One region of the Paenibacillus sp. FSL P4-0176 genome, then DNA from elsewhere that is predicted to be linked to it. Evidence: predicted binding sites of a transcription regulator. Region 1 holds the regulator's gene; the other holds the start of a gene.
The links. Region 1 encodes Rex, which represses fermentation and respiration genes when NADH is low (regulators of the CRP and FNR family bind a similar motif). Its sites were predicted from a motif close to TTGTGAAATATTTCACAA; they were not measured.
Positions count from the first base shown of each region.

Region 1 (8,172 bases):
TACATTTCCACGAACTCACTACCCGATGCTGCTACAAAAATAGAATCGGTGTAATGGGCAGCAGCCTTGGCCATCAACGTTTTCCCTGTCCCTGGAGGGCCCGTCAGCAAGATCCCTTTTAACGGGCGAATCCCGAACTTCCGGATTTCTTCATGTTTGATCAGAAAGTCAAGCGCTTCACGCAATTCCTGCTTAGCACTGTCTTGTCCGCCAATTTCTTCAAAAGTAAGCTTGGAAGGTCCTTTTTTCTTCCGTTTACGTTCCTGTGCAGCGCCTACTGTAATCCCGCCACGCATTTGCATCATGAACAGCAAAGCTCCGACAAGCACTGCTGCAATCAGGATCGGAACAATATTAACACCAGTAAAAGCAAGGAAAATAATCAATACGGGAAAAAATCCGATGGCAACTTCTTTTGTCCACTTAGGCATTAGGCCACACTCCTATCTGACCGGGCACACGCGGCAGAATAATAAACTTGCTGGCATCTCCGTCTCTGAGACTGACATATACATTGTTGTCATCCATCGCTGTATTTACCTTAATTCCATTCGTCGCCATCTTGGACAACGTTGGTGTAATCTCGGTGTATTGCTTGTTCTCCATCGCCTGAGCTACGGTGAACATCGCATCCCCCCACCAACTTTCCAGTGCTTCACTGGAATGATCCACAACATCCAACTTTAGTGAGCGTGTTCCAATCAGGGTCTGTCCTTCTTTGTGAATATATTGTACCAGTCTGCCCAAATCAACATCAGGTTGCAGATCCAGTTTCAATTGTACGTCATTGCGGTTAATAGTTAATTGAACGTCATTGACTCCATCGTACTGGGTTACCATTTTTTCAATCGGATTCTGCACAGCCACCTGACGATATACAAACCAACCTCCAAACAACACAACGGCTGAAATGACGGCAGTTAAAGCAATAGGCAATACTTTTAGCTTCAAGTGAATTACCCCTCCCAGAATTTGGCCCAACCTACTGGCTTATTGGTATATACGAATATGTGCACATTGACTCCTGCGATAATTTTGACAGGTTTATTTGTTTTGAATGTAACTTTGAGTACATATCTGAGTATATCACATCGTATATACAATTTCGAAGGCGAAAATATGAATAAATTATTAATTTTAACTATTTAAATCAAATATGTTTACAGACAACACAAAGAACCGGTTCAGTCGGATATCCGTCTGCCGGTTCTTTCATTTCTTTAATTCTCTAGTTATCTCACTCTATCTTGTTCTAGCTGTTCGGGAGTGTGTAGACCAGGTCCACCTGTTCTCCGTTGCTAAAACGATAAAAGCGATAGTGGTTATGCGTACCGTCTTTATAATACACTTGCCACACATATATTCCATTCACAACTCCGGGCATGATTCGTTTAATCTCACCGGCAGGAACTTCAGAACTGAAGCGATTGCGTATCTGCGCTTCGGACATGCCATTCTGCAGCAGCTCACTGTGTACAGCGTTTGCACCCTTAACCGGTTGATTGTTTGCATCGAATTTAACCCAGACCATAACATCCTGGTTATCCTTGTTTTTGCCGATCAGGGTCCAGTAGATGTTGTCAGAGCCTTCTTTGTCTCCCCAGATGTACTTGCGCAATTCATCATAGGATGTAATGCCCAGTTGCTCCTGTGCTGCTTGTATGGCGAGCGCTTCTTCCTTGCGTTGGTCCTGCGTGACATGGACGTAATAACGCTGAAGTCCAAACAGAATCAGAACCAGTGCAAGCAGCGAAATCCATATCCACTTCTTTTTTTTCTTCAAAAGCCGAACTTCCTTTCCCTATGATGCTGTCCTGCAATTAACGAGCAAGCAGACCATCAAATGCCAATTGAGACTCACGCAAAATGCGTTCTTCATCCAGTGTCAGACATTCGCCATGTTTCACCACTTGTTTCCCATCCACCCATACGTGCTCAACATCCTTGGCAGAAGCCGAATAGATTGTATGTGAGATCAGGTCTGTATGTGGATAGAAATGTGCCTGTTCAATGTCCAAGGCGATAAAGTCAGCCTTCATGCCGACCTGGAGTGCTCCGGTATTGTTCAAGAAGATGGATTTGGCACCGTATGACGTTCCGAGTAATAACGCTTCGCCTGCTGGCACTGCCGTCGGGTCACCAGATACACCTTTGTGAATCAATGCAGCCAGTCTCATTTCCTCGAACATATCCAGGTTGTTGTTGCTTGCCGGTCCGTCTGTTCCGAGTGACACGGTAACTCCTGCTTTCAGCAACGCAGGTACCCGCGCAACACCGGAAGCGAGTTTCAGGTTACTTCCCGGGTTATGGGATACAGCCACATCATGACGGGCCAGAATCTCAATCTCTTCGTCATTCAGATGCACCGCATGTGCAACCAGGGATGGACGAGAGAAAAAGCCCAGTTTCTCCAGATGTGCCACAGGACGCAGTCCATAATCAGCCACGTTCTGCTCGACTTCACGAAGCGTTTCCGACATATGTGTATGAAGGGGAAGGTTTAGGTCGTTCGCGACCTGCACAAGCTTCTCTATGTAGTCAGGAGGGCATGTATATGGTGCATGTGGCGAGATTACGGTTGTAATGCGACCATCTGCCTGTCCATTCCACTCACGCGCAAACGCAGCCGACTCCTCCAGCTTCCGCAATTGTTCTTCCTCCGAGCACAACCCGATTACACCACGTGCCAGTGCTGCTCTAACGCCGGATTGCTCCACAACTTTGGCAACTTGATCCATGTGATCGTACATGTCCAGGAAAGCTGTAGTTCCGCCTTTCAACATTTCAAGCACCGATAGCGAAGTTCCCCAATATACGTCTTCTGAAGTCATTTTCGCTTCCATCGGCCACATTTTTTCCTGCAACCATACTTGCAATGCAAGATCGTCTCCGTGCCCTCTGAGCAACGACATCGCTGCATGACCATGCGTATTGATCAGACCCGGCAGGAAGAACAGTCCTTTTCCATCCACTTTGGTACAATTTTTGTCTTCATCCGGCAATGTCTCACCAATATGCACAATCTTTTCATTCTCAACAACCATGTATCCGTGGACCACGTTCCATGTTGTGCCGCCTTCATTAACGGCAAATTTGCCGTTGTGAATTACCCATCTATTTGTTGTCATCTTCCTCGTCGTCCTTTCCAGTCTCCAAGTAATAGGCCAAACTAAGCAGATCCGTTGTAAAGTCAGCATGGTGAATGCGGATATGCGGCGGTGTTTTTAGAATGGTTGGTGCAAAATTAAGGATCGCTTCAATTCCTGATTCAATAAGCTGATCGGCTACATTTTGGGCTTCCGTATCCGGAACCGTGATAATTCCGATGCGAATGTTTTCCATTTTAACCGCTTCCGTCAATTCATCCATTGGTTTTACCGTCAAACTGTTGATTTGACTACCAATCTTCGGTCCGTATGCATCAAATACAGCAACAATTTTCATGTTGTCTTTCAGATACGCGTTATAGTTGGACAAGGCCTGTCCGAGATTACCCGCTCCTACCAGAGCTACATTAATTTGCTGATCGATTTTGAGAATGTGACGAATTTTCTCGATCAAATAGGATACATCATACCCGATCCCTTTACGACCAAAATCACCGAAGTAAGCCAGGTCTTTACGAATTTGGGCCGGATTCAGATCCAGCCTCTGTCCAAGCTCTTGAGAAGAAACAGTAGCCACCTCACGCTGATGCAACTCGTTCAAATAACGCAAGTAAACAGGCAGACGTCGTACCACCGCTTCCGAAATTTTATCCGATTTCATTCTTGCTCCCCCTTACCAAGGCCACGATAAAATAATAGATGAAAAGATGAGCATTCTGTATAAAACTCAAAGATAAACGTGACATTTTATACAGAATGCTCCTTGTAATTTAGGTTATAAGTTCTTACGTGCAACTGCTTTAATCGGATACGGAAATATCTAATAAAGTTTAACGCCAAACGATAGTGTCATGCAATGATATAACGAACAAAACAACCATTATTTTTGTTCATTAGCAGGTTTTTCCAACCACTCGGTAATTCGTGGAACCATCTGCTCCGTGAGCATATGCTCCATTTTGGGTCCAGGTAATGAATATAAAAAGAATTTACCATAATACGCTTCAATCACCCGTGTATCATAAACAATGACAATTCCTCTGTCCTTTGCTGTACGTACCAATCGGCCAAATCCCTGTTTGAAACGAATGACCGCTTGTGGCACGGACAGTTTCATGAACGGATTTTTCTTCTGCTCCTGAAGCAACTCACTCTTGGCTTCCACCAACGGATGATTCGGTGGCTGGAACGGCAGTCGCACAATAGCGAGACAAGTTAACGCCTCTCCCGGGATATCTACACCCTCCCAGAAGCTGCTTGTGCCCAGAAGTACCGTTGCTTTGGCATCTTGGAACCTGCGAGTCAATTTGGAACGACTTCCACTGTCAACGCCTTGCCCAAGCAACGAGATGTCGTTGCCAGACAGTGCCTCCTTCAGCGGATCATAGACCTGTCGCAACATCTTGTATGAAGTAAACAGAACCATCATGCGTCCACGCGTAGCAATTGCCGTCTCTGCAAGTGATTGCACCAGCATATTAACAAAGTGCGCATCACCCACACTTCCCTTCACACTCGGGAAATCACGCGGAATCACCAGAAGTGCCTGATCGCGATAGTTGAAAGGTGATGGCAGCATCGACGTTAACAGCCGATTATTCTCAGAGGCTTCCTGTAAGCCAAGCTGCTCAATCATGAACTGGAATGACTTATCTACCGAGAGCGTAGCCGATGTAAGCACAACACTTTTCTTTTTGTCAAAAAATAAATCCTTAAGTTGGGCACTGACATCTACAGGTACGGCATACAGCTGAAGAGATTTACTGCGGAACTGACCGCTGGCTTCCATCCAGTACACCGTTTTGGCGTCATCCATACGCATGAAGAAACGTAGATTCTCCTTCAATGTGGTCAGATCTTTCAGCAATCCTGTAATGTCCGTGATCAGACTATCCGATTGATAATCATCCTGATCCTCTTTCACTTCAAGCAGCAATTTGTCCCCTTTGCGAACCAAATCGCCCAGAGTCACATAGATCTGGTTCTCCAGATCCTGCAACTCCTGCCATTTTGCAGGTTTCTGAGATGCTTTCAGACGCAGTGAAAATTGCCCCGTCTCTCCCGGTGAAGCATCACTTCGTTCAGGCAAGAGACCAAACAAGGCATCGCTCATACGATCCCACAGCTCCTTAACTTCAAGAGCGAGCGGGAACATCTGATCCACCATGGAGCCCCATTGCACCGAATTTTCATGCCCGGAAAACTGCGAACGAAGCATAGGTAGCTGACCATTACGACTGTCTTTAAATAGGCGGGTCAGTGTATGAACCAAGGTGAAATATTTCATATGCATTCCAAGATGTTTACCAGCGACATCCTCCAGATGATGTGCCTCATCGATCACAAGACTCTCATAGGCTGGCAGCAGCTGATGCGCGGCTTTCACATCCGTAAATAATTTGGAGTGATTGGTGATTACGATATCAGACAACCCTGCTTCATGTTTGGCACGATGGTAGAAGCATTTACGGAACCATGGACAGGATCTTCCCAGACATGATTCGGATTCACTCTGTACGGTCTCCCAGAAGTCCCCTCCGCGTCCGCTAAGGTTAAGTTCCTCATCATCTCCGGTTTCGGTCTGCGTAAGCCAGACGATCATCTGAGCAGCTGTGAAATAATCCTCTTTCGGTGTGGCGAATTCACGTTTATTGATTTTGTGTTCAAATTTGCGCAGGCACAGGTAATGTCCACGTCCTTTGAATACAGCAGCCTTAAACGGGAACGGAACCACTTGAGTCAGCATCGGAATGTCCCGCTCTCTCAATTGCTCCTGCAGATTGATCGTATGCGTGCTAACCATAACTTTCTGTTCTTGCTTCACACTTTCGTAAATAGCAGGCAACAGATACCCTAGAGATTTACCGGTACCCGTTCCAGCTTCGATCAAGAGATGTTTCTCTTCATCCAGGGCTTGCCTTACACTGCTGAACATCTGAGTCTGCGCTTCACGCTCTTCGTAATGATCCAGCGTATCCTTCAGGTTCTCCCGAACCTGGTCCATAAACTGTTCGAAGCTTACACCATCGAGGGGGTTAGCCTCCCGCTCATCGCGTGGTGCACCAATATCGGTCCAATCACTTACATTAAGAGCAAGCTGACGATAATAGGTATGTCCGTCCAGATCCTGAATCGGCTCTGCTTCCTTCTCACTGCGCATCCCGTCCAAGAACCAACCCAAGTCACTGTCTTCTGGTGCAAACAGGTCACTGAGGCGCTGAATCGTTATGAGCGGTAATTCCTTTAACTCATCCAGACACTTGAGTAGCACATAGGCTGTCGCCAGTGCATCACTGTCTGCCTGGTGAGGGCGATCATGTTGAAATCCAAATTCGGAAGACACATAACCGAGTTGATAAGAACCCAGTGATGGGAATGTGATCTTCAGAAAATCAATCGTGTCCAGAATGCGGCCAGTGAACGGCAAATAACCGCAACGGTCAAGAGCATTCTGCAAAAAGTGAAAATCAAAAGCGACGTTGTGTCCAACAAGCACCACATCATTAAGCAGCGGAACCATCTCCATCATCATCTCTTCGAGTGAAGGAGCGTCCGCCACATCTGCATCGGTAATACCCGTCAACCCCGAAATAAACGGGGGAATCGGTACACCAGGGTTCACATAAGAACTATATATTTGAGTTATGCTGTAGTCATGATCTATGATGGCAAGTCCGGCCTGTATAATCTCACCGTCGGACTGCGTGCCGGTTGTTTCGAAATCCAATACGGCAAATTTCATTGCAATGTACGGTCCCTTCCATTCCAGTCTATGTTACAGCATAGCAAAAAAAAGGGGATTTGAAAATTAACTAACAAAAAAGCGGTGTCCCCGCCGCTATGCCAAAGGAGGGAACACCGTTTTTTTGTCGCCGAATTCCCGCTTAATGAAGGGTCGTCAGCTGATTAGCATATTGCAATTTTCCCCTGTTCAACCTGCAAGCTTCCATGTTGTACAGTGGTTCGGTCAATGTCGGGTCATACTGAAGGGCCTGTGCAAAGAGTGAACATGCAGCTTCGGGATTCGCAAGCTTGACTTGAATACAGCCCAGGGCGTTACACACAAGCCCTTTCAAGCGAGGTGAACCTTTAAGGTACATGATCTGCTGTAAATGTGTTCCGGCTTCCGCCATTTGTTCCAGATTCAGATACGCCAGCGCCAGGTAAAAACGAGTTAATGCACTCTCCGGATGGTCGGTCACAACCCGGGAGAATTGCATGATCGCCTGCGGATACATCTGTAATTTGAAATAACCCTGACCTCGACTGAAACATTCCAGATGGAGTTCAGGCAGAGCGGTAACAGCTTCCTGTTCCGGTTCAAGGGAAGCAGGCTTATCCATCTCTCGCTCCCTCACCTGGCTCATCTTTTCTTCAAACATCAGCCATTCATCCAGCATTCCGTCACTCATCCGCTTAAGCAAGTTCCACTTTTGCAACAATTCTTGTTTGTTCAGGCCTTCAGCGGAAGGATAGCTCTTGATAATTTCATCTAACATGTCGTTCATTTCTGCGAAAACATGCTGGAACATCGATGCATCCCCACCCTTGAAAAAATGGATTAGTGCAGTGACCTGTACTCATTTTTTGCTTCAAGGGCCGATTTCATTCTCCTTACCAGTCGATTACATAATTGTTGCGTGGACTTCCTGTTTCATCGTTTGTACAGGTTTATTCTGTCCATCTACAAATACAACGGTTGGTTTGTGAGTATTTGCCTCTTCTTGCGACATCATGGCGTAAGAAATGATAATGACGTTATCTCCAGGCTGTACCAGACGTGCAGCTGCGCCGTTAAGACATATGACCCCGCTTCCGCGTGGTCCTGGAATCACATATGTTTCCAGACGTGCACCATTGTTGTTGTTCACAATTTGCACTTTCTCGTTTTCCATCAAGTCGGATGTTTCCATCAAGTCTTCATCTATGGTAATACTACCCACATAGTTCAAGTTGGCTTCCGTTACCGTAGCCCGGTGAATTTTGGATTTCATCAGTGTTCTAAACATGGGACAGTACCTCCGATTTTTGCAACCTTATATTGTCAATCAATCTTGTTTTTCCG
Region 1 is NZ_CP150242.1:4,518,229-4,526,400, forward strand. Features, by position in the region: gene MKY95_RS20695 (AAA family ATPase) at 1-431, opposite strand, end outside; gene MKY95_RS20700 (hypothetical protein) at 424-951, opposite strand; gene MKY95_RS20705 (DUF5590 domain-containing protein) at 1,253-1,783, opposite strand; gene MKY95_RS20710 (amidohydrolase) at 1,821-3,128, opposite strand; gene MKY95_RS20715 (redox-sensing transcriptional repressor Rex) at 3,115-3,768, opposite strand; gene dinG (ATP-dependent DNA helicase DinG) at 3,988-6,849, opposite strand; gene MKY95_RS20725 (tetratricopeptide repeat protein) at 6,992-7,615, opposite strand; gene panD (aspartate 1-decarboxylase) at 7,733-8,116, opposite strand; gene panC (pantoate--beta-alanine ligase) at 8,109-8,172, opposite strand, start outside.

Region 2 (8,172 bases), 2.3 Mb from region 1:
CGCTGGCCGCCGGGCTTGCGCTGGCCCAGCTGGGCGAGGACGCCTCGGCTCGGGCGGCTTTGCAGCCCTGGGCGGCGCATGCGCAGCACGGGCCAGAGGCGGCCCTGGCGCTGTGGGCGCTGGGCCACAAGCAGCCCGGCGGGCGCAACGCCCGAGCGGCGGCTCGCCATGCGGCAGCGCTGCCCGCAGCGACCCACGCCGCCGAGGCGCTGCTGCAGCGCGGGGCCTTGGCCGGCAGCTACGCCTCGGCGTGCAGCTGCGGCAGCCCGCCCCGCGGCGCAACGCCCGCTGGCCCGGCCACGCCTGCGCCTGGCGACGTGCTCGCCGCTGCGCAAGCGCTCGCCGGCGTAGGCGCCTGGGCCGCATGGCTGCGCCTGCTGCAAGCCCTGCCGCCCCGCGGCGCGCTGGCGTTGCTCGCAGCGCTTCCGCCTGCGGCACGCTGCGGGTTGCTGCGCGCACCCGCGAGCGTCCGCGAAGGGCTGCTTGCGCTATGCGGCACGCCTGACGGCGCGCAGCAGCCCCACGCGGACGAAGTGCCCGCCCCGGAGCGTACCGCTCACGCGCTCCTCGCGGGCACGCTCGCGCTGCTCGCCGGGCGGCAGAACCTGGCGCGTGAATGGGCCAAATCGGCCCAACTCACTGCGCGGCAACCTGCCGCTACAGGTCGCCCGGCGACGACAATCTCGCCGGGCCTGCAAACCCTGTTGCGCCTGACAGCACCCGGCGCAGCCTATGCCAAAGAGTACACCAACCAGTGCAACATGTTACTGGTACACCTATAATTTCCTTTAATCTTTAATCTTTAATCTTTAATCTTTAATCTTTAATCTTTAATCTTTAATCTTTAATCACTAATCTCTTATTCCTAGTCCTAGTCCTAGTCCTAGTCCCGAACCTCCAACCCCTCTACATCCCCATATATTCCCGCACTAGCCCATCCGATTGAAATTGCAAAAGCAACGGAGCTACCGGTAATCGGAGCATTGCCCGAACCGTGTATTGTTCCGTTGCCAATGGGTCGAGCCCTTAAGCCCTCAATCTTCCACTCTGCACTTAACTCAACGTAACCCAATTCGTTTCAACCTTTGCATATCACCGCTCGAAAACAGCGGATCGGCGCGCCGTACATATCAGACCAGATGGCATCGTCTGGCTCTTTCACATTCAGCTTATCTTCAATGGTTAATCCGGTGACAGCCATGATTGTCTCCAGCAGATCCGGCCGCATCTCGGGTACATCGAAGGTGGCGATCAACTGTCCGTTTGGTTTCAGCACCCGAGCGAATTCACGAAAAGCTCGCAGCATCGTGCCCGTATCCAGATGCTCCAATACAGAGATACAGAACACCCGATCAAACTTACCCGACTCGTACGGAAGCTGGGCCAGATTAGCCTGTGCACGGTGCAATCGGACGAGAGTTGATTCCGGCAGATCCTGAGCGGCTTGCTCCCCAAAATCAGAAACAATATCCAGTCTTATCGCCTCTTCAGACAAAATACGTTCATCCCAGTCACAAGCGTGAACCTCGCGGCAGTGTTCTGCAAGCCAGAATTTGAACGGATGGGAGATGCCGCAGGCTGCATCAAGGACGACATCATCTGGACGTGCAAACTGCCGGGCCCATTCATATTCGTAGGGACGGCTCCACCATGCCGGATGCAGCGGGAAGACCAGTGTGTCCGTTTTAGGGTCACTTTGCCGAATGTATCTTGATTCCATGAATTCCGTTGCCTTGGGCGTATCCATCATCCCCGAATTCCCTCCTTCAATCCTGTCTCTGCCAAAAAAGATTCCAACACCGTGCTCCACCGGCTCCGCCACCTGGCAAGATCATAGGACAGTGCAGTCTCGCGCGCATAGATTCCCAGCCGTTCTCGCTCGGCCCGATCCTGTACAAGGCGTACCAGTGCGGCGGTTAGTTCCTGCTCACCAGGAGGTACCAGGAGTCCATTAAAACCATCCTGAATCAGATCATTCAATCCGCCAACATTGGAGGCAATTACCGGAAGTCCACAGCTCATCGCTTCCAGACAGGCATAGGAGGTGCCTTCCGAGAACACAGTTGGAATCACAGCGATATCTGCCTGATGGTAGGCCTCCCGAATATCCCGGAAATCATACGTGCGCTGGTTAATTCGCTCCGCATGTGGATGAGTACGATGCCAGTAACGAAAGACTCTCCCGACCGTGCTGCCTTCGACCAGTTCCCCGGCAAATTCAATCTCCAGATCTGGAAAGGCTCCAAGTAGTTTATCCGCTGCCAGCATCATTGGAATAATACCCCGTTCCATGCTGATGCGGCGTGGATAGATAATGCGAATTGGGCGGGGAGAGGTTATACGGGCATCCACAGTTTCCTTTTCAACCTGTCCCTGAATCGGACCATTAACCTGATACTCAGCATCTGCTTCTACTAGAATCTCCGTAGCCCAATCCTTTGAATTCCGGTGATTATGAGCAAACCTATACGTTTCTCCATCTACCTCGACTTCTTCCAGTTTCGATATATTCAAATGGAAATCTACCGTTTCTTTCCCCTCTCGTTCTTGATCGCTATCTGTATCCTCACCTCCATCTCTGTTAGCCTTACCACTGTCCGCTTCATCACGACTCGTTCCCCCCTTGCCTTCTACAGCTTGCACCCCTGATATAACTGCACCAGCACTCTCTACATGACTTGCCAGATCATTCCTCCATGCGACAAGCCATTCGTCTTCCTGTTCTTGCTCAAAGGTTCGCGTTGGTGGGGCAGGTGTGAAATAGGACGTATCCACCGCATTGGGAATCAGGACAACCTGCCTTGGATCGGTATAGGTGCACGCAGCTCGGCAAAAGGTCTGGAAGTGAGAATCCACGGATACAATGCGCACGAGTCCATCCAGAGCCAGTTGAATATGTTCCGCGACTTGTTGTTTGGTCTCCAGTGGCAGTCCGGGACGATCCCAGTTAATGCCGTGACAGATGCCAAGACTGCCGGCTTTGTAGGTGATGGGTTGCCACAGACAGCTGGCATAGATCACTGGGCCGCGCGCTGCGGCTGCCATCCGCTCAAAAGCTTCGGGTACATTATCCATGTCGTACGAATAACCAAATACGTCAATCTGCTCCGTCCGAGTCTGGAATGCTTCAAAATAAGACAGCTGATGAACCTCGGGAATATGCCCGAGTCCACGGATGACACTGCACAGATCCAGAATATAGCGTTCCAGTCCACCACCAAATACACGACCGAATTCCCGGTTGTACCCGTCGGTGAAACTATGCGTCAGAATACTCACCACGCCCATCTCACGGTCCCTCCTTCCAGGGAATCAGCCGAGGTTCCGGATCGAGAATCGACTCGTAGTGTGCAAGATTGCCCCATTCACCACTAGGATCAATGCGTTTGTAACGCAAATATTTACGAACCCGGTCCTCCAGACTGCCGGCCCAGCCGAGATGTTGAACCTTCAATTCCGTGCTGACTCCAGGCAATACCGTGCAGGACAAGGGAAGACGGGGAACATGATGATTCTGTTGTGGATAAAAATAAGGATATCCAGGCATATATCGTACAAGTGAAGCGGTATGCCGTTTGTGCAGAGACCAGAGATCATCTTCCCGGTAGTGGGTCCGGCCACCCCACATGTCGTAGAATCGGAATGCAAACCAGTCCGCATACTCCTGATTAATCAGAGTGCGTATGGCTTTCTTGGCCTCTGAGCTGTACAGCTCATCCGCATCAACTGAGAGCAACCAGTCGGGACATGTTCCCGCAGCCGCTTGCCACAAGGTGTTGCGAAGTCGCCATTCCTCGGCGAACAGTGGTTTCTCCAATACCTCCAGACGGACCACCTTTGGATAGGCTTTGCATATGTCCGGTGTTCCGTCTGTGCTGGCATCGTCCACAATGACAATCTCATCCACGAACTCACTCAGATCATGCAATACTTCTTCAAGGTATCGGCCGCGTTCATTGCGAACCTGGAGCATGGCGGTCAGCTTGTTGCCTTTGCTTTTGCGAACCCGACGAATGGAGAAGGGTTCTTTGAATATACTTGTTTCCTCATGTGTTACAGCAGCATTCTGTTCTGCCTGACCTTGTGAATCATTCCAGTGATGCACTTGGCTTCGGATGTCCTGCGTTGGTTGTGCATGATCCGGGGTGTGATCGCCATTTCCCAATGCGTCTGTATGTGTTCGATCGACTGTTTCCGTTGGCGTGTAAGTGGTTTCGGTTCGGATATCCCTGTGCACCATTGGCCCATTCAACTGTTGTCTACGCTTCTTCGGGTCCAGCATCATGGCACCTCCCCAAGCAATTGCTGTACAGCATGATCCAACAGCTCCAGCTCCACAATCCGGGCCAGCGCATCTTCATCCTCCAGTGCTGTCTCAAGGAAATGTCGGACTGCCCCGTGTCGTTCCCCTCGCAGTGCCAGCGCACTGCCGGATAATTGCTGGTAATCCCGGCGACTGGCATCATCCTGAATATCGACTGCATGCACCAGAGCCAGTGCTTCTTCCACACGTCCAGTCTCCTGGTAAATGCGGAATTTCCAATGTCTCGCCGTTTCTCCGCCAAGTTCGTCCAGGATACGCAGGGCATTTCCGTAATCATCGTTCATACGGAGTAGTTCCGCTCGTACAAGTTGATCTTCTCCTGCCTCAAGCCAGCGACATAACTGTTCATAATGATGCCGTTCTTGTTCATCTGCTGCACTAATTCCATACACCCGCAGGGCGTCCTCCAACTGTCCAGCCCGGGCATGGATGGCAGACAGGAATCGATAATGGGAGACCACACAATCACTGCGATCATTCATGACCGCATGGGTGAAGGCCTCTTGCAACGAATGGACGGCCCGCGGATCTTCAAGCAAGTACTCATAGGCTGCCAGCAAAAAGGATATCGTCTCATGTGCACCTGCTTTGGCACGGAGCTGACGGTAGAAGTCGGCACGTACACTGCATTGAAGCAGGGTGACGCTATCTGGAGTGCCTGACAGGATCTGCCGTAGCGCATGCAAGAAGAGCAGTTCGTAGTCCCGGAGAGGGACTTCGAGATCATCCCTTTGCATCGTACCCGCAGGTGCAGGGTCTTCTCCGCCCAGCCAGATAACACGTACGCCTTGGAATAACAGCTTCATATAACGTGTTTCGGAGGATGTGCCTACCAGATCGGCGATGCCGACCAGTTTGGAAATACTGCTCTCCCATAGCGGAGATTCTGCTTCGTTTCCAGCAGGCTCAGGGAGCAGGGCAATACATAGCTCAGGCTCCAGCGAAGCTGTAGCCATTAGCCAGTAGGGATGGGCGACTACGGCTACGGTGCGAGGTTCCAGTAATAGCTGCTCGGCATCAGGGAGGGAGATGACGGTAATGACCGAAGGTACATCTTCTGTTTGTGTCAGGCTGCTGACATAGTAGACCTCTCCCTCGATCGACAGCAGTGCAGCAATATCGGGATAGGGAAAGGATGACCAGCCTCCTTTGCGAGGGAAGAGAACATACCGGACAGGGGGCTGTGTTGTATTGGCCTTATCCAGGCTGGCTTCGGCGTCTTCACCTGGCAGTGGTGCAGGTTTTTCCATGAATAGTTCACCTCACCTTGACTGTAATATGGAGCGTCTTCGCTCTGCATGTGCTTCATGCTTTCACTTCATATGTAAAGCCCTCACGGTACTTCGCATGATATGCCTGAGACTAACATATGGGCATTCCGTCCCAAACATGAGTATCTTCCATGAATAGATGAAGTTGGCAAGCTGTGATAATAGGCTGAATTTTATCTTTTGTGTGACCAGGATCACTTTTTTTTGCTCTAGAGACGAAGATTGTGATAATTCTCACATGTATAAAATAGGTAATCTGGCACAATACGTTCATCAACGTATTTGGCGGACAGACAGCGAAGGTGCAGCTTCAATGCCAAATACGCATACTGCGAAGTGAACAGAAAGAAGGGGTAACGGTATGGATCCGATTATGTTATCGCGTATCCAATATGCACTTACAACGATTTTCCATTTCTTTTTTGTCCCGCTATCCATCGGTCTTGTGCTGTTGGTTGCGATTATGGAGACGTTGTACGTTGTTAAGGGTAAGGAGATTTACAAAACGATGGCCAAGTTCTGGGGCAAACTGTTCCTGATTAACTTTGCCGTCGGGGTTGTCACAGGTATTCTGCAAGAGTTCCAGTTTGGCATGAACTGGTCCGAGTACTCCCGATTTGTCGGGGATGTGTTCGGTGCGCCACTGGCTATTGAAGCGCTACTGGCGTTTTTTATGGAGTCTACATTTATTGGATTGTGGATATTTGGCTGGGATCGTTTGTCCAAAAAAGTGCATCTAGCCTGCATCTGGCTGGTGTTTGTCGGCACATTCCTGTCCGCGCTGTGGATTCTGGCAGCCAATTCATTTATGCAACATCCTGTTGGGTTTGAGATTAACAACGGACGAGCCGAGATGAATGATTTCTTTGCACTCATCACAAATGGTCAGCTTCTCGTCGAGTTCCCACATACAATCTTTGGGGCATTGATGACAGGGGCCTTCGTCGTAACCGGGATCAGTGCCTACAAATTGATGAAAAAGCAGGATGTGGAGATCTTCCGCAAATCGTTTAATATTGCGATCATTATCGCTCTTGTTTCTTCATTCGGCGTCGCATTCTCGGGTCACTTTCAGGCGCAATATCTGGTGGAGACACAGCCGATGAAGATGGCAGCCAGTGAGGGCACATGGACAACGACAGAAGATCCGGCGCCATGGACGGTGGTCGCTTTTATTGACCCGGATAAACAGGAGAGTACGGGTGAGATCAAAATCCCTGGATTGCTCAGTTACCTGTCCTACAGCAAGTTCTCCGGTAGTGTCAAAGGTATGAAGGAGCTTCAAGCTGAGTATGAACAGACGTATGGACCGGGGGACTACATCCCGCCGGTACGGACAACATTCTGGAGTTTCCGCATTATGATCGCAGCGGGTGGTTTAATGATTGCATTGGCGCTATACGGTACGTTCCTAGCCATGCGTAAGAAGCTGGAGGTCGCTGGAAAGTGGTTTATGCGTCTGATGGTGTTCGCCATCTCCCTGCCGTTTATCGCCAATACGTCAGGTTGGATTATGACCGAGGTAGGAAGACAGCCATGGACAGTATTTGGCTATATGACAACCGAAGCCGGGGTCTCGCCAAACGTATCCGCAGGAACGATCCTGTTCTCGACCATCGCTTTTACCGCTGCGTATACGGTTCTCGGAATCGTGATGGTATACCTGTTCGTACGTGAGATCAAAGCAGGACCGTTTGCGGTCGAGAAGCCAGAAGATCACGATGAATCGGCCGATCCGTTCGGCGTGGATGGAGGTTATTCCGTTGTCACTAAGTGAGTTGTGGTTTTTGCTGATTGCCGTATTGTTTGTTGGTTTCTTCTTTTTGGAAGGTTTTGATTTTGGTGTGGGGATGTCTACAGGCATTATTGCCAAAACGGACCGTGAACGCCGGACCCTGATCAACTCGATTGGTCCGTTCTGGGATGGTAATGAAGTATGGCTTATTACGGCAGGGGGCGCGATGTTTGCCGCCTTCCCGCACTGGTATGCCACGTTGTTCAGTGGTTTTTACCTTCCACTTGTAGTGGTGTTACTCGCCTTGATTGGTCGCGGAGTTGCTTTCGAATTCCGCAGTAAAATGAAACAGCAGCGCTGGCGCAAAACATGGGACATCATCATTGTGGTCTCCAGTGCGCTTTTACCGTTCCTGTTCGGCGTGGTTTTTGCCACGCTGATGAAGGGTCTGCCCATTGATGGGGAGATGCAGTTGCGTGCAGGATTCCTCGATATTGTTAATCCGTACACCGTGATTGGTGGCTTGAGTGTAACCCTGCTGTGTCTGGTTCATGGATTGCTGTTTGCATCACTACGAACAGTAGGTGATCTCAGAGAGCGTGCCTTGAAGACAGCGCAAAAATTGATGCTGCCGCTGGCTGCACTGCTCGCTGTTTACGCGTTAATGACGTATTTCATGACCGATGTGTTCGCCGTACGCGGCTGGGCTCTTTGGATCATGGTTGTACTTGGCGCAGTTTCGCTTGCACTTGCGGCATACTTTGTTCGTCAGAAGCGTGAAGGCTGGGCTTTTGGTATGACAGGGGCAGTGATTGCAATTGCCTTTGCCTCGGTCTTTATCG
Region 2 is NZ_CP150242.1:6,858,888-6,867,059, reverse strand. Features, by position in the region: gene MKY95_RS31350 (glycosyltransferase family 2 protein) at 1-782, shown strand, start outside; gene MKY95_RS31345 (class I SAM-dependent methyltransferase) at 1,079-1,750, opposite strand; gene MKY95_RS31340 (glycosyltransferase) at 1,747-3,288, opposite strand; gene MKY95_RS31335 (glycosyltransferase) at 3,290-4,285, opposite strand; gene MKY95_RS31330 (hypothetical protein) at 4,282-5,574, opposite strand; gene MKY95_RS31325 (cytochrome ubiquinol oxidase subunit I) at 5,957-7,372, shown strand; gene cydB (cytochrome d ubiquinol oxidase subunit II) at 7,317-8,172, shown strand, end outside.
Region 2: the regulator Rex is predicted to act here: its motif matches at 5,818-5,835, upstream of MKY95_RS31325 (cytochrome ubiquinol oxidase subunit I).